Regions from separate parts of the Tolypothrix sp. VBCCA 56010 genome, predicted to be linked through region 2. Evidence: predicted binding sites of a transcription regulator. Region 2 holds the regulator's gene; each other region holds the start of a gene.

Region 1 (6,763 bases), on a different contig from region 2:
CAAAATATTGAAGTTGTGCGGAGTAAGTCTCAAAAATTAGGCAAAAAGCCATTTCCAAAGAAAATGGCTGAAAATCTCGATTTAGAATTTAAAGAGTGAGAGAGTGCGATCGCACTCTCTTTGAAGTTCTGAGTGGAGATTTCCTCCCCTCAGATTCTTCTGTTAAATTTCAAATGGGTTTTTACGCCATTTGATTTTCAATTGCCCACCGCGCTAATTCAGTGCGGTTGTGCAAATTGGTTTTGCCCAACATATTGGAAACGTGGCTTTCAACGGTGCGCTGACTGACGTTTAGTTCTTCAGCGATTTCCCGGTTAGCTAAACCCCTAGCAACAAACTGAACTACTTTCAGTTCGGTTGGAGTTAGCTGCACATCGAAGGGAACTTGAATGCGGGAACCGTTTTCTCCTCCTTTTGCTTGGTGTTCTTTCCAGCGGATAGTTTGTTTGAGCGAAGATTCAACTTGGGCAACGAGTTCTTCAGGTTCAAAAGGTTTGACCATGTAGACATCAGCACCTTTATTTAATCCTTTAACTCTGTCGGCACTTTGACCTTTCGCAGAAAGGAAAAGAACGGGAATCCAGCTGGTGCGTTCGTTTTGCCGGACTTGTTCAACAAAAGTATATCCGTCCATTTCCGGCATCATCACGTCGCAGATGATCATGTCAGGGATATCCTGCTCTAAAATTTCCAGAGCTTCCCGACCATTTTCCCCAGTGATGACTTCATATCCCCGGAATTCCAAGTAATCCTTCACCAGCAAGATGAGGTTAGGGTCATCATCAATCAGTAGAAGTCTTTTGTGATCTTTCATGCTGGGCTCTTTCATAGCAGTGGCACTTGTCGCGCTTGGGTCCATCAAGGTCTTGATTAGTTATCCTCTATGGTGGATTATTGAGATGTTGTCCTTTTTTTCCCACTTAACTTGCCTTTGCTTAAGCGATGTCACAAAAGCGATTTTCACTTTTGTGATATTAGTCATTCAAGGGCAAAACTCCAGTAAGGATACGTAGAGCAGTAGTTATATAATGCGCTATTATAGATCGCTTTGTACGTGGCTGGTGGAAAACACTGATTACATAATAATCTTTTGCGTTCACACGTAGGTATTGAGGTTCGATCGCCCTATCTAAAAACCAACCAAGCGCTTTAATTATGCTGACTGCTGTTTCATATCCAGTGGATGTTCGCTCATAAACAAAGGAAGTTTCAAAGCATATGTTGGGTCAAAAATGCATATTCCACCACCATATTGCCTATCAAGTGTTCTTGATTAAGCCGCTTTCCGGGACTTCCGGGGTAACGCAGGCGATACCAGACACCATCCGGGTAAACCACCATTATCGGTCTAGAACAACAAACTCGCAAGCAGTTAATTTGGGTCTTGTGAAATGCAAGTGGGATATTTGTCTTGCGGCTGGTCAAGTTTGAGCTTTTGCAATCGAAGAAGCAAATGTTCCCAAGATTCCAGATTAGCTTGTTTTGTGTAGCTTTTTGGAACTATCTGGTCAGCGCATATAAAAACATGTGGCTGAAGGAATGCAAGTCCTAAAGTTTTTACACAATTTCTTAAGGTTTATTGCCTTTGAACAGAAGTGGTTTTTGGGATTTTCACACCAAGACTGGATCTACTCATTGTTACTCGTTAAGCGGCTCCCTGATTACTGTTCTATATCAATTTTTCAACGCAAGCAAATAAATTTGACTATATAAAAATATTCGTAACTTGCAAAACAAAACCCGGTAAACAAAAAATAATTGAGTATTTGTACTTAAGTATAACTTTGGTTGCTTAGTTCGGGAACCCGTACAAGTCAATTTGTTGCCATTGCATACCGCAGTTAGGTACATTAGCACTCAGGAGTCGAGAGTGCTAATAAGAGGCGAGAAATTCGTATGGCAGCTGTATCTCTAAGCGTTTCTACAGTAAAACCTTTAGGCGATCGCGTTTTTATAAAAGTGAGCGCCTCTGAAGAAAAGACCGCAGGTGGTCTGTATTTGCCCGACACAGCCAAAGAAAAGCCCCAAGTAGGCGAAGTGGTTGCTGTCGGTGACGGCAAGCTCAAAGACGACGGGGGTCGTCAAGCATTGGATGTAAAAGTCGGTGACAAGGTGCTGTACTCTAAGTACGCCGGTACCGACATCAAACTCGGCACTGACGAATATGTCCTGCTTTCAGAAAAAGACATTTTAGCAGTGGTTAGTTAGTCGATAGTGGTTAGTCGATAGTGGTTAGTCGATAGTCGATAGTGGTTAGTCGATAGTCGATAGTCGATAGTCGATAGTCGATAGTCGATAGTCGATAGTCGATAGTGGTTAGTAGAACAAGCAACAACGCTCCAACCAACAACCAACAACGCTCCAACTAACAACCAACAACGCTCCAACTAACAACCAACAATTAACAAATTTACAAATAGCAGGTTGAACTTAGGCAATTATGGCAAAGCGCATTATCTATAACGAAAACGCCCGTCGCGCCCTCGAACGAGGCATGGACATCCTGGCTGAAGCTGTGGCTGTTACCCTAGGTCCCAAGGGTCGTAACGTGGTGCTAGAGAAGAAATTTGGCGCACCACAAATTGTCAATGATGGTGTGACGATCGCCAAAGAAATCGAATTAGAAGACCACGTAGAAAACACTGGCGTTGCTTTGATTCGTCAGGCTGCTTCTAAAACCAACGATGCTGCTGGTGACGGTACAACAACAGCAACCGTGCTAGCTCACGCAATGGTCAAAGAAGGCTTAAGAAACGTTGCAGCTGGTGCAAATGCGATCGCCCTCAAGCGCGGTATTGACAAAGCTACCGGCTTTTTGGTAGAGAGCATTGCTAACCAAGCTCGTCCTGTAGAAGATTCTAAAGCGATCGCTCAAGTTGCGGCAATTTCGGCTGGTAACGACGAAGAAGTCGGTCAGATGATTGCCCAAGCAATGGACAGAGTAGGCAAAGAAGGCGTAATTTCCCTAGAAGAAGGGAAATCTATGACCACCGAATTAGAAATCACCGAAGGGATGCGCTTTGACAAAGGCTACATCTCTCCTTACTTCGCAACCGATCCCGAACGGATGGAAGCAGTGTTTGATGAGCCTTATATTTTGCTCACAGACAAGAAAATCGCTTTGGTACAAGACCTCGTACCAGTGTTAGAGCAAGTTGCTCGTGCTGGTCGTCCTTTGGTGATTCTCGCCGAAGATATTGAAAAAGAAGCTTTGGCAACTTTGGTTGTGAACAGACTGCGTGGCGTGTTGAACGTTGCTGCTGTCAAGGCTCCTGGATTTGGCGATCGCCGCAAGGCTATGTTAGAAGATATCGCCGTTCTCACTGGCGGTCAACTAATCACCGAAGATGCTGGTTTGAAGCTTGACAATACCAAGCTAGATATGCTAGGTAAAGCTCGCCGCATCACCATCACCAAAGACAACACCACGATTGTTGCCGAAGGTAACGACGTTGCTGTGAAGGCTCGTGTCGAACAAATCCGTCGTCAGATGGATGAAACGGAATCGACCTACGACAAAGAAAAGCTGCAAGAGCGTTTGGCTAAACTTGCTGGTGGTGTCGCTGTCGTGAAAGTCGGTGCAGCTACCGAAACCGAAATGAAGGACAAGAAGCTGCGCTTAGAAGACGCTATCAATGCTACCAAAGCTGCTGTGGAAGAAGGTATCGTTCCTGGTGGTGGTACAACTCTCGCTCACTTGACACCTCAGCTCGAAGAATGGGCAAATGGCAGCTTGAAGGGTGAAGAGTTAATTGGTGCTTTGATTGTAGCTCGTGCATTGGCTGCTCCTCTGAAGCGGATTGCTGAAAACGCCGGTCAGAATGGTGCGGTGATTGCTGAACGTGTGAAAGAGAAGGAATTCAATGTTGGCTACAACGCTGCGACTAACGAGTTTGTCGATTTGTTTGGCGCTGGTATTGTTGACCCTGCGAAAGTGACTCGTTCTGCTTTGCAAAACGCTGCTTCTATCGCTGGTATGGTGTTGACAACCGAATGTATCGTTGTTGACAAGCCTGAGCCTAAGGATGCTGCTCCTGCTGGTGGCGGCGGTATGGGCGGTGGCGACTTCGATTATTAAGGTTTATTAACCCCCTTATTTTTGACGGCTGTCTCCTGCGGGAGGCGGCTGTTTTTTTAACGCAAAGGAACGCGAAGGGAGGCGCAAAGGGGCGCAGAGGAGGAGGAGAGAGTATGGATTCATTTAAGATTGAGATTTTGTTTGAGTGTTAAAAACTTGCGCTCCTAGTTCAAAGGCTTCTTTTTTCTCTTCATCAGTTAAATAACGGTTGTCGGCGGGATGGCGAGGATCGCCACCGGCTTCTAGATATCGCTGTCTAGCTTGGGCAAAAATTTCTCTCAGTCTTTGATATTTTTGCTTTTCTAATAATGTTGGTTCTTTCATAGTTCTGATGCCCAAGAAATAGGAGCTATCTCGCCATTTTGCAACAAAAGTGCTGTAGGTAAAACGCGGCTAGGAGTGGTGATGTAGTAAAATCCCCTTTCCTCATCATAAAACATACCCTCAAGGAGTCCTAAAGTTTCTAAAGCATTGAGAACGAGATATTGTGCTTCTGTTGGCTCCATGAATGCTGAAATAGATTGAATGAAAGGAATTTTACAGGAATAGGCACCCAAAAGGCGATCGCGCTACCAACAGCATATTAAATTAACCACACGCCCGCGCAGAGGAGGAAGAGAGAAGTTATTTGTTTGATGAGACTAAAGCTGTAATCTGCTGTAGAATGTCGTTTTGCTCCTGTTTAATTGTTTCGAGCCTGGTTAAAAGTTTTGCCAGTCGTTCGTTGTTTGGCTGCGAGGTTAAGGCAGAAGTGGAATTGTCTGTAAAGATGTTTAGGGGTTTAAAGCTGAATTTGAATAAAGACTGAACGAGTTTGAAAGGGGCAATTAGTGTGATTAATAAACCTTTCTCAATCAAACGACTGAAAGCTTTAATGAATTGCCAGAGAATAAAGATAGTTAACAGTATTATGACTATGCTATAGATTGGGTGATTAACTCCCCACATTAGTGATTTAATTGTCCAGGAGATTGTTGGATGAGCATCAATCCAAAGTTGGAGGGTATCTAATCGATGATTGATGAACTCATTGACAGCCTTTTCAATTGCTGTAGAGGCAGCATTACTCAGTTGTTCTGCTTTTTGAATAGTATCTTCTAGAGAATTCTTACTTTTTTCAAAGGTTTCTACGATAGAACCTTCCGCAAGCTTTGCAGTTTCACTGATGGTATTTACTGCTTTTCCACTTGCTACGCTAAGATTATCAACTGCCTTAGTTGCAGTTTGACTCAATGAATAAGAAGCTTGTTCAGCTGTTTGTGTAACACTAGAAATAGCTGCATTAGTCTTTTCAGCCACCATATCAGTTGCTTTAGCAGCTACCTCAGTTAAAGAGCCTTTTGCTTTGTCCGTAACTTCAGCAACTGTATTTACAGCTTTACCAGTTGCTGAAGTTACGGTACTAACTGCTCTACCAACATTTTCATTTAAATAATTGTTTGTTTTTTCGGCTGTTTCGGATACAGTGCTGAGGGATTTATTAGTTAATTCACTTAGAGAATTAACTGTTTTACCAGTCTTTTCATTCAAAAAATATATGGTATTTACTGCTTTTCCACTTGCTACGCTAAGATTATCAACTGCCTTAGTTGCAGTTTGACTCAATGAATAAGAAGCTTGTTCAGCTGTTTGTGTAACACTAGAAATAGCTGCATTAGTCTTTTCAGCCACCATATCAGTTGCTTTAGCAGCTACCTCAGTTAAAGAGCCTTTTGCTTTGTCCGTAACTTCAGCAACTGTATTTACAGCTTTACCAGTTGCTGAAGTTACGGTACTAACTGCTCTACCAACATTTTCATTTAATTATCCAAATGTTCATCAACTTGCTGACTAGCTTTGTCAATTAGCTGATTCGCCAGGTGATTAACTGCTTGTTGCCCATTTTTAAAGGAAAGATATCCCACCAACCCCACAGCCGCAAAGATTTGCAGCACAAAGGGAACGACAAGAATCAAGCGCAGAGGTATCGATTTAGTTTTCTTAGCAGGATGGGTGTTTCTGGGGTTCAACTGCATTGTCAAAAGGAATGTATAAAGTTACTTCACAACCAATTGAGTTGTGTAAATGCCACAGAACCAGTTTTCTTTCAACCTCTCCTGTTTTTTTATGCATTTTTGCGCTCTCGATTTATCCGTGGCAGGTATTTTTCGGGAGAAGTAACTTTATAGTTCCCGTAAAACTCTGGAAAATATTTATTAGTATGGGTAATTAACTTACCTTAATAAGATTACTAAGATTATTTTCGATTCCACACCAATGAGCCAAACTAACCCGGAAACAACACCGCTATACACCCTCAATCCACTAACCCGATTTTCTGACAGAACAGCGGATTATGTAAACTATCGACCAAGCTACCCAGCCGCAGCAATTGATATTATCTTGGAAGGGTTAGCACCACCGACGCAACTTTTAGCAGCAGATATTGGTGCGGGTACTGGTATCTCCTCGCGGTTGTTGGGTAAACGCGGAGTTAGCGTCATTGCTGTTGAACCAAATGCAGCGATGAGAGAAGCAGCTGAATCACATCCAAAAGTTGAATTTCGAGATGGAACAGCAGAAGTTACTAACTTACCTGATGCATCTGTTGATTTGGTAACTAGTTTTCAAGCTTTTCATTGGTTTAATCCAGAACCAACTTTGCAAGAATTCCACCGCATTTTGAAACCATTGGGAAGGTTAGCG
Region 2 (6,763 bases):
ATTACACCTGAGGCAACTGATGCCAAAGCAAAAGGATAAAAAGGAATCGATTGCATCCTACCATCAATAAATAACAACCCGCTGTAAATTAATAGCCAGATACCAATCAAGGCAAATAAAGAGAGAATAATTGGATTTATTTCCGCAAAATTCAGAGTGAATATGTTTTTCAGCAGAGTTAAGGTTTGCTCTAAATGCAGCGGCGGAGATAGCAGTAAAATATAAGCTATAAATCCTGCCCAAAGTAACCAAAAAGCAATTTTTATATTCATCTTTATTCGTAGTAAGCACTTCAGTGCTTATTTAAGCACTAAAGTGCTTACTACGATTAAAATAATTTATTAATTCGCTATCGGTTGTTTAATAGATACTGCCTCTGCTTCTAATAAAGGTGGACGCACAGACAAATATATTAACGAACCGAACAGCGGTATGAAGCTGATTAACCAAAGTAACTGAGGATTTTTCACCTGACGACGTGCCAGATCGTCTCCTAACAATGCCGGAAATATTAAGCAAAGTACGCAGAAATCTAAACTCATTACATGAATGAAACGGCTAGTTTGCCACTGTTTAACAAAATTTCCCCAGTCTCCGGCTAGTAAGCCATAACCAACTAAAACAATTGTGCCTAAAGTTAGCGCAATACCTGTGAAACGTGAATCTAACAGCTTGATGAAAAAGTCTTTTTTGCCAGGAAACTGTTTATTTGATTCGCGTAAAGCTAAGTAAGGTAAAATCGCAAATGCGCCAACTGCGAAAGAGGGAATAGCAAATAACCAAGCGGGTATTTTTTGCCCTCTGCCATCAATAAATAAGACTGCACTATAAATCATGGGGAAAACGCCCATAATGTTGAATAGTGCTATTACTAAAGGGTTAATGCCTTGCCACTGTCCGGTAGAAAGGTTTTTAATTAACTCAAATGTATCCGGTTGATCGGGAGGGGCAAAGACAAAAGCATAAGTAATAAATCCCAGCCATAGCAGCCCAAAAGCGATTTTTCTCAACATGTTTAAAGTTGGTTAACTGAAGGCTTCTGAGAGGTAATCAGCAGCAGCAGATACGACAGCGATCGCACTTTCATAATCTAGCCGCGTTGGTCCCAAAACTCCCACGCTTCCTACGGGTATCGAACCTCGGCGATAAGTGGCAGAAATTAAGCTACAGGTGCGTATCGGTTCTAGCGGGTTTTCCGAGCCAATCCGAATCATTACCCGTGGTTTACCCACTTCATCCGCTTCTTTTTCCTCAAATATTAACCGCCACAGTTGGTCTTGTTCTTCCTCCAGCAGTTGGATAATCGTTTGCACTTGCTGTAGTTGAGAAAATTCTGGCTGACGCAAAACTTCTGCTACACCGCGAATCATAATTTGGGTTGTAGATGGTGTAACAGTGCGACGGGTTAATTCTGCTACCGAGTGTTTCAAAAATTCTCCGTAACGTTGGAACTCTCGATCTAACTGCGTCCAGTCGAGAGTCGCTAATTCTAACAAACTCCGTCCCCGCAACTGGCTATTTAAAAAGTTAGAAACAATCTGCAACTCGCGATCGATGACTTCTGGTTCAAGTTGTGTTTCTGCCGATGCTGCCGGCAAATCCATCAATGTGGAATGCGTCTCATAAGCATCCGTGACTACAATCAGCATTACCCGTCCCGCTTCAATTTGCATCATTTGCAAATGTCGCAACGTCGCTCTTTCAGTTTGCGGCATGGTAATCAAACTAATACAGCCACTTAAAGTTGCCAGTATTTGTGCCGCACCGTGCAGTAGAGCCTCTAAACTCCAATCTTCCCACTTCAGGCGCTTTTGCAGTACCGCTTCTACCTCTCGTGATAAACTTTCTGAAGGTGTAATCAGCTGGTCTACATAAGTACGATAGCCTGAGTCTGAAGGTATGCGTCCGGCAGAGGTGTGAGGTTGATAAAGCAACCCACCTTTTTCTAAAAAGCCCATGACGTTGCGAATTGTGGCTGAACTAACACCCAGGTCGTATTCTTCAACCAAAGCTTTAGAACCCACAGGCTCTGCGGTAGCGATATAATGACGTACCGTTGCCCAAAGTATATGCTGTTGTCGATTGGTCAGCTTGACTTGCATAGGGAATGTTTTACGAAGCCGAATTTTAATTAGATTTTGAAAAAATTAATAATTTTTAAATTAAAATAGCAAATTATTTACTTCTATTATAATTAGTAAAACTTAACTCCCAAATTTGCCTGTTCTGATTCGGTTTGGGCTATAACCGTATATTTACACAATTTTTTATTTATTTTTATTGTAATTTTTTACCAATATAAAAACATACGCAATCAATTTTTGATAAATCAGAAAAAATTAGTTTTTGCAAATATTGTTAAGCTTTTTTTACAAAACCATAAAGTTATTTAGCATGTATTAAGAATAGCAAAAGTCAACCGGAAAAGTAAGTCCAAAAGATAAAGAACAATTTGGCTATAACGTTCTTTTACCTAGTGACTAGCAGATGTTTGCGCTTTGCGATTAGCCTTCAGGCTTTAGCCTGAGGCTACACAAACAAAGCCTGCCTAGCCTAGCGGCTTCTGCGTACTTTGTTGGAGAAGCCGAAGGCTAGCAGTACGCAGGCTGAAAAGCCAGGTTTTTGGTAGTCCGCACCAAACGAAGCGGACTTTGTACGCATAACGCGGCACTCTTAGCTTGGTGTCGGGCAAAAGCGAAAACAATCCTTAATCTTAATAATGAGGAATCGAAGGGTTAACTAAGCTGGAATAGGCATCAATACCACCTGCAATATTTTTAACATTTGTAAAACCTTGAGCAACTAACCACTGACACATCTGAGCCGAGCGAATGCCGTGATGACATAATACAAGGGTTTCCGCGTGAGGATCGAAGCGAGTGGGAACTTGATCGCCCCATTCGGCAAATTGACTCAGGGGTAGATTGACAAAACCCTCAATGCTAGCGATCGCTACTTCTTGTGGTTCGCGTACATCCACTAGCTGAATATCTGGATCGCCTGAAGTCAGACGTTCTGCCAGTTCATCTACACTAATTTGAGTAATAGGTTGGGTATTCATAGATTAGGGCAATGGGCATTGGGCAATGGGCATTGGGGAGGCAGTGCGTTGGGCGGTGCCGACTTGAAGCACCTGCCGTCAATAGGCATTGGGGAGGCAGTGCGTTGGGCGGTGCCGACTTGAAGCACCTGCCGTCAATAGGCATTGGGCTTTTCCCTTTACCTTTTCCCCTCTTCCAATCTCCAATGCTCTATTCCCTATTATTTATTTTTAATAGATTTGTGCTGAGGTTTCAGTAATAAACTTAGTCTTAGTAAGTAAGTGGGTGAAATTAAACGTAAAATATTCTCCTCCTTCGTAGTGAGCGGTTTACCGCTCGTCGAGTCGGGATTTTAACGGCTCTTGCCGTTACTACGTTAAGAAACGTTTATTTATGCCATCTACTTATTAATACCGCATTTTCTCTCTTGAGAAGGCGGTTTCACATTATTGTTGTGTGTAAAAGCCGCTTGTGCGGTATGTGAAAGAAAATTATGAGGCAAAACTCATTGTTTGGTTTTCTAGCAGCGGGTGCGATCGCGCTGCTATTGATTGTTATCGCAGGCTTTTACTGGTTCTTTGGCAAAAGTCCAGTTAACTTGATTGGTGGTGGGACTGCTTCGGAACCAGGTGGCGCCATATTCGTGTCTAAAAGCGCACCAGTTATGGTGTCAATGCTGGTGAATCCAGACAAATTGCAGGCTAGTAATAGCGATCGCGAACTGTCAAAATTAAAAACAAGTTTATTAGCTAACACTGGCATCGATTACAAACAAGATGTTCAACCTTGGTTAGGCAACGAAATAACACTTGCTGTCACCAGCTTAGATATTGATCGCGATGCCGCAAACGGACGGCAACCAGGGTATCTAATGGCACTTGCAAGCAAGAAACCAGAAAATAGCCGCGAGTTTGTCGAGTTATTGTTTTCCAAGCGGGCTTTAGCTGGAGAAAACTTAGTTGTCGAAGACTACCAAGGTGTCAAGCTGATTTCTGACACTTCCCCATCAGAAAAAGGTTTGCTTGTAGGTGCATCTGTAGGCGATTTTGTTTTATTTGCCAACGATCCGAAAGTGCTGCGAGATGCAATTAATAACGTCCAAGCACCCGACCTCAATTTGACAAATTCTGCCCAATATCAAAAAGCGCTGAAACAACTGCCGAAAAATGCTTTAGCTGCGACTTTCCTTAATCTTCCTGCTGTAGCCGAATGGCAAAATTTAAAACTAGAGGAAGCAACTTATGACAGCCAAATAGTTTCCTTAGCGATAAACCCGAAAGGACTGCTGGCAGAAACCAGCTTACTAACATCATTGGCGACATCGCCGCCATCTTCACAACTTTCGCAACCTGTGGGAGCATTAAATTATATTCCGGAAACAGCGGGTTTAGCAATCTCCGGCGTTGATTTGAGCAATTTGGATAACAGCGATTTAGCTAAACTTTGGAAACAAGTAACAACGGCAATATCTGGTTCGCAGAAAGATGTTACATCCAGCTTGGCGCAACCTTTAGCGGATGTGCAAAAAGGCTGGGGTATCGATTTGCAAAAAGATATTTTCAGTTGGGTGAAAGGGGAATACGCTATAGCTTTGTTACCTCGCGAACAGCAAATTAATCCTGATTGGGTTTTTGTGGTGGAAAAATCCGAAGGTGTTCTTGAAGCGATTTCTCGATTGGATGCGATCGCTTCATCCCAAGGATTAAACGTTAACTCTCTCACCTTAGACAATCAAAAAGTTTTTGCTTGGACAAAGTTAACAACCGTGACGAATAACCTAGATAGCGGTTCTGAATCGATTAACCTCAAAGCAAAAGTGCAGGGGGTGCATACAAACTTAGGAAATTACGAAATTTTTACTTCCTCAATTGATGTAATCAATCAAGTCCTGAAAGTCAAAGATAATTCCTTAGTGAAAAATCGCAATTTCCAAGATAGTATCGCTGCGATTCCCCAACCAAATCAAGGCTATCTTTACCTTGATTGGGCAAAGAGTCACGAAATTGTCGAACGTCAAATACCGATTCTCAAGCTAGTGGAAGTAGTCGCTAAACCGTTTCTCGACAAAGTGCGATCGCTCATAGTTAGTAGTTACGGTAGCGACACCGGATTGCTCAAAGGTGGTGTCTTCTTCCAACTTCATCACTCGTGATGTAGACGGCACTGGGCATGGAGACAAGGAGACAAGGAGAACAATTCTTTCCCCCCTCTCCCCATCCCCCCACCTCCCCATCTCCCCCTCTCCCCACCTCCCCATCTCCCCATCCCAAGAACTCTGCTTAACAAAAACCTCTATTGTGGCACATATTAAAATGGCACACATAGAAAAATATACCTGTTTATTGTTTATAGAATAGGTATATAAAAAAACTATAAAGACCCTGTTGGAGGGCTAATATGAAATATTTTCGCCCCCGACTTCAGTTCCGAAGCGGCTTGATTTTAGGTGTGTTAAGTGCTATTACTGCTAGCCCTGTAATGGCAGATACGTCAAATTTTGGCAAGTTAAGTTTGGCACCAGGGTTTGCACCAGCACAGGCAACAGTAGAAGGGTATACTGGCGGTTCTTATTCATTGTCTGCGATTAGTAACCGCGATCGCGACAGAAATGCTTGTATTGGTTTTGCCGATCCGAAACCAGATCATGTGATGGTTTTGGAGAAAGACTTTTCCCAGTTGAATATACGAGTAAATAGTGGTGGTAAAGACACCACTTTACTCATCCAAGGACCAGACGACGAAAGTATTCGTTGCGGAGATGACACTGGTAAAAGAAAAGATGCCAGCATTCAAGGTAGTGACTGGAAAGCTGGAACTTATAAGATTTGGGTAGGTACATTTAATTCAAAAGACAAGGGCAACTACACCCTGACAGTGCAGCAACCATAAACTGGGTAATGGGTAATGGGTAATGGTGAGCCAGCGCGGTCTTGGGGAGCCACCTCCGTGCGCGGGTTCCCCGCGTTGAGGAGAGTGGCGTGGTCTCCCCCATGAGCGACTGGCGTGCATAGAGAAGGGGGGAATGGGGAATAGGAAAGAGGAAAAGCCCAATGCCCAATTCCCAATTCCCAATTCCCAATTCCCAATTCCCAATTCCCAATTACTAATGCCCTAAATAAGAGCGATCGCACTTGGAAGGATAAAATAGACAAGTAGCTCGTTTTGCCTTCCGAGGGTACTATAAAAGTGCTATCTACACTGCGTACAGACTTTCGCATCATTTTTGAACGTGATCCAGCCGCTCGTAACTGGTTGGAAGTATTATTTTGCTACCCAGGTTTGCAAGCTTTGCTATTCCATCGGCTGGCTCACCGACTGCATATAATCGCTATTCCCTTTTTTCCCCGGCTGATTTCCCACATTGCTAGGTTTTTGACTGGAATTGAAATCCACCCAGGCGCAACTATTGGCAAAGGTGTATTTATTGACCACGGTATGGGCGTGGTAATTGGTGAAACAACGATTATCGGCGACTATGCCCTTATTTATCAAGGTGTCACCCTTGGCGGTACTGGTAAACAAAGCGGCAAGCGCCATCCAAATTTAGGCGAAAATGTCGTTGTTGGTGCCGGCTCGAAGGTACTGGGTAATATTCAAATTGGTAACAACGTCCGCATTGGCGCAGGCTCAGTTGTTCTACGAGATGTCCCTTCTGATTGTACTGTGGTCGGCGTACCCGGTCGCATTATTTATCGTTCTGGAGTCAAAGTTTCTCCTTTAGA
Region 3 (6,763 bases), on a different contig from region 2:
GTGTGTTGCCTAACTTGACACCTCCTAAGCCAGATTTTCGAGATCCGAAGGTATTCCCCTATAAGGGGCGCTGGATTATGGTGTTAGCGGTTGGAGATAAAGCCGAACTTTACGAGTCTGCGAATCTGAGACAATGGCACTTCCTGTCCTCTATCCCGCTCTATAGCAGCCTCACCACTTTAGGCCCTTTCGTCGAAACCCCAGATTTATTTGAGTTACCTGTCAGCAATTCGAGGACTAACGAGACCAAGTGGGTACTGACCTACAGCGAAGGGTTCCTCCCGCCTGTAGTATGCCAGGGTCTTCGAGATAGTACCGGAATGCCGCTCACTGACCCCAAATCCAAAAAGGACTGTGAAAGATCCCGAAAATTTACGTCACGTAGCCTCTATATCGTCGGCGAATTTGATGGGAAGCGGTTCAAGCAGGAGTCACAGCCTCGACCTATAGATTTTGGCTCAGATTTTTATGCGCCTCAAACCTGGTCTGACACTCCAGGACGACGCATCCTGGCTGGCTGGCAAAATAATTGGCATTACGCCCACCAAACTCCAACAACGCCGTGGCGAGGACAATTGAGCATTCCGCGAGACCTGGGGTTGATGAGAGATTCTGGCACCTATTGGCTGACTCAAACTCCGGTTCAAGAACTAGCGCTTCTGAGAAATTCTGCGCTTGGGCGTGTGACTCGGTTGCGGGATAAACCCCTGACTAACAGGACACCAGAGGAGCTGAAGAATTTTCGTTCCACTGCATTCGATGCTGACCTAGCAATTGATGTTGCTGGTTTGCCCAAAGTGAACTCCGAAATAAAGATTCATCTTCGAGCGGGTAATACAGGGCAAGGAATGGTGTTGGCATGGCGACGTACTGGTTCCAACAAGGGAGAGTTATCACTAACGCGCTCTGCTTCTGAAGCCGGTGGAGCGACTTCAGAATTAAAACAACAAGAGTCTGGGTTTATCGGAAAATGGTTGTCTGTCTCTCTTCCTCTTGAGATGCCAATAATTCAGCGACTCATGCCAGACTTTAGGAATCCCCAATCCAGTCAAAGATCGCATATTACTCAAATGCCTGTTGTGGCATCTGGCACGAATAATAGCATCTTAAAACTTCGGATTCTCGTGGATCGAAGTTCGGTAGAAGTGTTTACGGGCGATGGACGAGTAGTGTTAAGCAGTTTATTCTTTCCTAATTCATCTAATAAAGAGTTCAAGATTTATGCAACAGGGGGAAAAGCAAAGGTAGTGAGCTTAGTCATATATCCGTTTAGTGATGACTAATGATTTCATATAACGACTGCAAAGTAATCAATCATCAGTGCGTAGACGCAAAGCGGCTTGTCGCCAGACATCGCCTTATTGATGTTCTAGGCGACTATATATCTCATTCCCTGCCCGAATGGCACTAAGATAACAGCAAACCCACTATATTAAATTATATGAGAAAGGGCGGGGAAACCCCGCCCCTACAGAATTTTACGACGGTAATTAACGATTGGGTAATGGGCATGGGGCATGGGGCATTGGTAATAATTCTTTACCTTTCCCTAGTCCCCAATCCCCAGTCCCTACATCATGCCCATGCCGCCCATGCCGCCCATGCCGCCCATGCCGCCCATGCCGCCCATGCCGCCCATGTCAGGGGCACCGCCGGCGGGTTTCTTCTCAGGCTTCTCGACAACGATCGCTTCTGTGGTTAAAACCATACCTGCGATAGATGCGGCGTTTTGAATAGCTGAACGCACAACTTTGGCAGGGTCAATAATCCCAGCAGCAATCAAGTCTTCAAATTCGCCTGTAGCAGCGTTATAACCGGTATTGAAATCGCTTTCGCGCACTCTGGCAACAATAACTGAACCTTCAGCACCAGCATTATCTGCAATTTGACGGAGGGGAGCTTCGAGCGATCGCGCTAAAATATCAGCGCCGATCTTTTCTTCTGTGTCGAGTTGATTTTTAACTTCCTCAATCTTCTTCGCCAAGTGAATCAGAGTTGTCCCACCACCGGGAACAATTCCTTCTTCCACAGCGGCTTTAGTAGCGTTGAGGGCATCCTCAATCCGCAATTTGCGGTCTTTGAGTTCGGTTTCGGTTGCCGCACCGACTTTAATTACTGCGACACCACCAGCTAACTTGGCAATGCGTTCTTGCAGTTTTTCTTTGTCGTACTCGGAATCAGTTTCTTCCAACTGTCTGCGAATTTGACCAATTCGCTTTTGGACATCGGAACTGGCTTCGCCGGCAGCTACAATGGTGGTGTTTTCTTTATCGATAACGATTTTCCGGGCAGTTCCCAGCATTTCCAAAGTAGCGGTATCCAAACTTAAACCGATTTCTTCAGAAATCATTTGTCCGCCGGTGAGAATCGCAATATCTTGTAACATTGCTTTACGGCGATCGCCAAAACCAGGGGCTTTAATCGCAGCGACACTCAGCACACCTCTTGCTTTGTTCACTACCAAAGTTGCCAAAGCATCACCGTCTACATCTTCGGCGATAACGAGCAAAGCTTGACCCAAACGGGCGACTTTTTCCAAGACCGGCACTAAATCCTGAATGCTGCTGATTTTTTTGTCAGTAATCAGGATGCGGGCATTTTCAAATTCCACCGTCATGCGATCGTTGTTGGTGATGAAATAGGGGGAAATATAACCCCGATCTATCTGCATCCCTTCAACAACTTCTAACTCAGTGGTTAGCGATTTGGATTCTTCAACAGTGATTACACCGTCTTTGGTGACTTTTTCCATCGCTTCGGCAAGCATACTGCCGACTTCTTCATCGTTACCAGCACTCACGGTGGCAACTTGGGCGATCGCACTACCTTCAACTGGTTTGGCGACGGCGGCAATTTCTTGCACCAACGCTTCGATGGTTTTGTCGATCCCCCGCTTTAAAGCTACTGGATTAGTGCCTGCGGCGACGTTCTTCAAACCTTCTCGAACCAACGCTTGTGCCAAAACTGTAGCAGTGGTGGTGCCATCTCCCGCCACATCTTTGGTTCTTGACGCCACTTCTTGGATCAGTCTCGCGCCAGTATTTTCTAGCGGATCTTCTAGTTCAATTTCTTTAGCAACGGTGATACCATCATTGACGATCTGAGGCGCACCAAATTTCTTTTCTAAAAGAACGTTGCGACCTTTTGGACCTAAAGTGATTTTCACCGCATCGGCAAGGGAGTTAATGCCTCTTTCTAGTGCCCTACGGGATTCTTCATCAAATGCAACAATCTTCGCCATGTTTAACTTCTCTAGCGCTTCCAATAGACAATTTAGCACTCAATAGCCTTGAGTGCTAACTGAGGAACCAGTTCATTTTGCAAATAAATGGAAAAAAATTGATTAATATACAGTTGATGCTCATGTCGGCTATTGGCAGTAATGCTTAAATCGGGAGATGAATCTATACGACTCCCTTCAGTCTATTGGTATAGCTAAACCTAGCGGTTCCGGCTGGTTAGCGGTAGTATTTACGTTTCTTTTGGCTTGGCTAGTTACGTGGCGTATGATTCCGACTGTACGCAAGTTTGCCTTGCGCGTCGGTTGGGCTGACCAACCAAACGCACGACGACTAAATCGAGAACCTTTGCCCAATGCGGGGGGTTTGGCTATCTACAGCGGAGTAATTGCCGCGTTGGTACTAGCTAGCCTTTTACGCCCAATCGAAGTGCAAAACGTATTGGTGCAGGTGCTGAGTATTTTACTCGGAGGTTCAATATTAGTTCTTGTCGGCTTTATTGACGATCAGTTCGGCTTACCGCCGTCTGTGCGGATGTTTACTCAAATTCTCACCGCACTATTGCTGGTTGCTAATGGCATCAGTATTGATATAAATTTTGGCACACCCATTGACTCAATTTTGTCAATGTTGTTGACGGTGTTTTGGGTAGTAGGAATTACCAACGCTATCAATTTGATGGATGGGATGGATGGTTTGGCGGGAGGAGTCAGCTTTATTACCGCCATGAGTTTGTTGGCAGTTTCTGCTCAGTTTCCCAATCGCGCAGCCGCAACTTTAGTTTTAGCAGCATTGGGGGGCGCGGCGCTGGGCTTTTTGCGTCACAACTTCCACCCCTCGCGAATCATTATGGGTGATGCCGGAGCCTACTTTTTTGGCTATGTGCTAGCGGCAACCAGTATTCTCGGTAAACTCCAAGTAACTACCGTGTTTTCACTAGTGCCAACAGTGTTATTTTTGCTGTTACCAGTGCTAGATACCACTCAAGTGATTGTCAAGCGATTGATGGCAGGGAAAAATCCCATGAGTACCCCCGGTAAAGACCATTTGCACCACCGCTTGTTAGCTTGGGGTTTATCCCAGCGCAACGCTGGGTTTACTTTGTGGTCAATCACCTTGATTTTCAACTTGCTGGCAATGAGAACACAGAATATGAGTTTAGCAGTGATGGTTGCTACCCTCAGCGGCATCATTATCCTTTTGGGCTTTACTCTCTGGCAGAGGATGCGAGCGACGGTGTGAGGAGTGGGGACAAGGAGACAAGGGGACAAGGAGACAAGGGGACAAGGGGGATGAGGTGAATTTTCTTCCTTGTCTCCCCCTCTCCTTGTCTCCCCATCTCCCCATCCCCCCCTCCCCCCCTCTTCTTCAATCACGCCATAACCATTCCGCCATCGACGTTAAACACTTGCCCGGTGATGTAAGCAGCAGCGGGATCGGCGGCTAGGAAACGCACCATACCGGCGACTTCTTCGGGTTGACCGTAGCGATTTAGGGGAATAAATTTAAGAATTTCTTCGGTATTGCTGAGTTTGCTGGTCATATCGGTGGCGATGAAACCTGGTGCGACGGCGTTGACGGTGATGCCGCGAGATGCAAGTTCTTTGGCGACGGTTTTCGTAAAGCCGATAACGCCTGCTTTCGCGGCGCTATAGTTTGCTTGTCCGGGGTTGCCCATTTGTCCGGCAATTGAGGTAATGTTGATGATGCGCCCGGAACGTTTCTTGAGCATGATTTTACTGGCGGCGCGTGTACATAAGAATACACCAGTTAAGTTTAGGTCTATTACGGCTTGCCAGTCTTCTGGCTTCATTCGCAAAAGTAATGTGTCGCGGGTGATACCTGCGTTGTTGACTAAGATATCAATGCGATCGCATTTTTCCATGACGCTATTAAATAGTGCGTCTACTTGTTCAGCTTGGGAAACATCAGCTTGCAATGCTAAAGCCTGACCTCCCGCTGTTGTAATTTCTTCTACTAATGCCTCAGCAGCGCGACTAGAACTGGCATAATTGACAATTATATAAGCTCCCTGTGTCGCTAATTCGAGTGCGATCGCTCGTCCAATTCCCCGTGAAGCACCCGTAACAATTGCCACCTGTCCCCGCAAAGAACGCAAATTTTCTGGCAAAATCTCCATAAAATAGTCCTCATTTTTTGAATCTCCGCGCTAATTATCTTATGGCGATTCGTGCCTGAGATTGACAGCAAATATAATTTAAATTCGTAGTAAGCACTTTAGTGCTTAAAAGCGCTGAAGCGCTCACTACAGTATTTAACCAATCGGACGATTACCCGGATTGACTGCGTGAATATACTCACTACCAGAATGGGGTCTTCCTCGTTTATAACTGGCTTCTTCTGGTTTACCCCATCCCAACTGCAAAATTATTTCCAAAAAATTAGAATTTTCAAACACACATAAACTTGCCCATTCTGTTATTTGAGCAATTCTCTCTACATCAGCTTTGATAATTTCTTGATATTGTTTGCTATTATTAAAACTCAAGTATAAATCCATTCCATCTGTTACTTCATCCCAAAAATTCAAAAGAGAACTTTTAGCATTTTTTAATATTTCCACATCGCCGGGTAGAGCAATTAATTGAGTATCTACTTCTGGATATCGCAAAGTTTTACTTTTAATAGTTACCTTGCGCCAGATAATTCCGGAAACTTCATATTCTTTTTGATAGTCGTGAATAGCGGCTTTAAAATCTTCATATGCAGTAAATTTTTGTAGCCCATCACTTTTGATAAACTGGTCAATTAAAGGATTGCCAGAAACAGTTACCTCTAACTTTAAACGCTCACCTTTGAGGCAGGCTTGGCGTTCAGAACGTAAAATTTGGATTAGTTCCTCGGTAGTGTAAACCTTTGACATGAGAACACACTCTATTAGTCATTGGTAATTGGGCATAGGGCATAGGGCATTGGGCATTGGGCATTGGGCATTGGTAATTGGGCATTGGGAATTAAAAAAGTTCAAGAAAGCGAGTGGGTGAGTAAATACGATTCTTTCCATGCCCAATGCCCCATGCCCAATGCCCCATTCCCCAGTTACTGATTTTGTGCTTATTGCCTGATTATTCACCTTTGAATATTTAGATATTATCCCCTGATTTCAACTACTATGTCGTATCTGATTTCACAAAAAAATTAGGACAGACGAATTAAGTCTGCCCCATAAGTTATTCAGTTATTTCACTATTTAACTCGTTGAAGGAACGCCGTTTTAACTCCACTGATTTATCACGGGGTAATAAATCAAACACTTCGCGCAACCTGTCGTCTATTTCTTCATACCGCACTTGACCGTTTTTATTCAAAACTACATTACCCGACTGATTAAACACCACGATTTGGGGAACAGCCCCAGAGTAGTAATAACCTGGTTCTGTAGTAGCATAGGTTTCTTTGGTTAAGATACTATCCACACTTACAGGTATAATCTCTGCGGCGCGACCATAAAATTCTTGTATTCGTGAAACTACAATGGCATATTGTTTGCAATCGCTGCTGTC

What was found. The regulator HrcA, encoded in region 2, represses chaperone genes, less so after heat shock. The targets are predictions, from matches to a motif close to TTAGCACTCNNGANTCNNGAGTGCTAA.
Region 1: groES (co-chaperone GroES) is a predicted target of HrcA. The motif match lies at 1,851-1,877, and genes of this name have one in related genera.
Region 3: groL (chaperonin GroEL) is a predicted target of HrcA. The motif match lies at 3,274-3,300, and genes of this name have one in related genera.

Annotation. Positions count from the first base shown of each region.
Region 1 covers NZ_JBPAOH010000017.1:10,647-17,409, reverse strand. The annotation lists gene AABK37_RS08320 (response regulator transcription factor) at 182-859, opposite strand; gene groES (co-chaperone GroES) at 1,897-2,208, shown strand; gene groL (chaperonin GroEL) at 2,441-4,078, shown strand; gene AABK37_RS08305 (hypothetical protein) at 4,202-4,402, opposite strand; gene AABK37_RS08300 (hypothetical protein) at 4,399-4,584, opposite strand; gene AABK37_RS08295 (hypothetical protein) at 4,703-5,752, opposite strand; gene AABK37_RS08290 (hypothetical protein) at 5,878-6,087, opposite strand; partial or broken gene AABK37_RS08285 (class I SAM-dependent methyltransferase) at 6,335-6,763, shown strand, end outside.
Region 2 covers NZ_JBPAOH010000149.1:956-7,718, reverse strand. The annotation lists gene AABK37_RS33245 (hypothetical protein) at 1-272, opposite strand, end outside; gene AABK37_RS33240 (DUF2834 domain-containing protein) at 342-1,013, opposite strand; gene hrcA (heat-inducible transcriptional repressor HrcA) at 1,026-2,102, opposite strand; gene AABK37_RS33230 (rhodanese-like domain-containing protein) at 2,714-3,061, opposite strand; gene AABK37_RS33225 (hypothetical protein) at 3,058-3,189, opposite strand; gene AABK37_RS33220 (DUF3352 domain-containing protein) at 3,535-5,193, shown strand; gene AABK37_RS33215 (hypothetical protein) at 5,165-5,398, shown strand; gene AABK37_RS33210 (hypothetical protein) at 5,439-5,930, shown strand; gene AABK37_RS33205 (hypothetical protein) at 5,903-6,193, opposite strand; gene cysE (serine O-acetyltransferase) at 6,228-6,763, shown strand, end outside.
Region 3 covers NZ_JBPAOH010000204.1:2,952-9,714, reverse strand. The annotation lists gene AABK37_RS37275 (glycoside hydrolase family 32 protein) at 1-1,283, shown strand, start outside; gene groL (chaperonin GroEL) at 1,571-3,241, opposite strand; gene AABK37_RS37265 (MraY family glycosyltransferase) at 3,399-4,481, shown strand; gene fabG (3-oxoacyl-[acyl-carrier-protein] reductase) at 4,612-5,379, opposite strand; gene AABK37_RS37255 (hypothetical protein) at 5,515-6,123, opposite strand; gene AABK37_RS37250 (hypothetical protein) at 6,142-6,333, opposite strand; gene AABK37_RS37245 (thylakoid membrane photosystem I accumulation factor) at 6,431-6,763, opposite strand, start outside.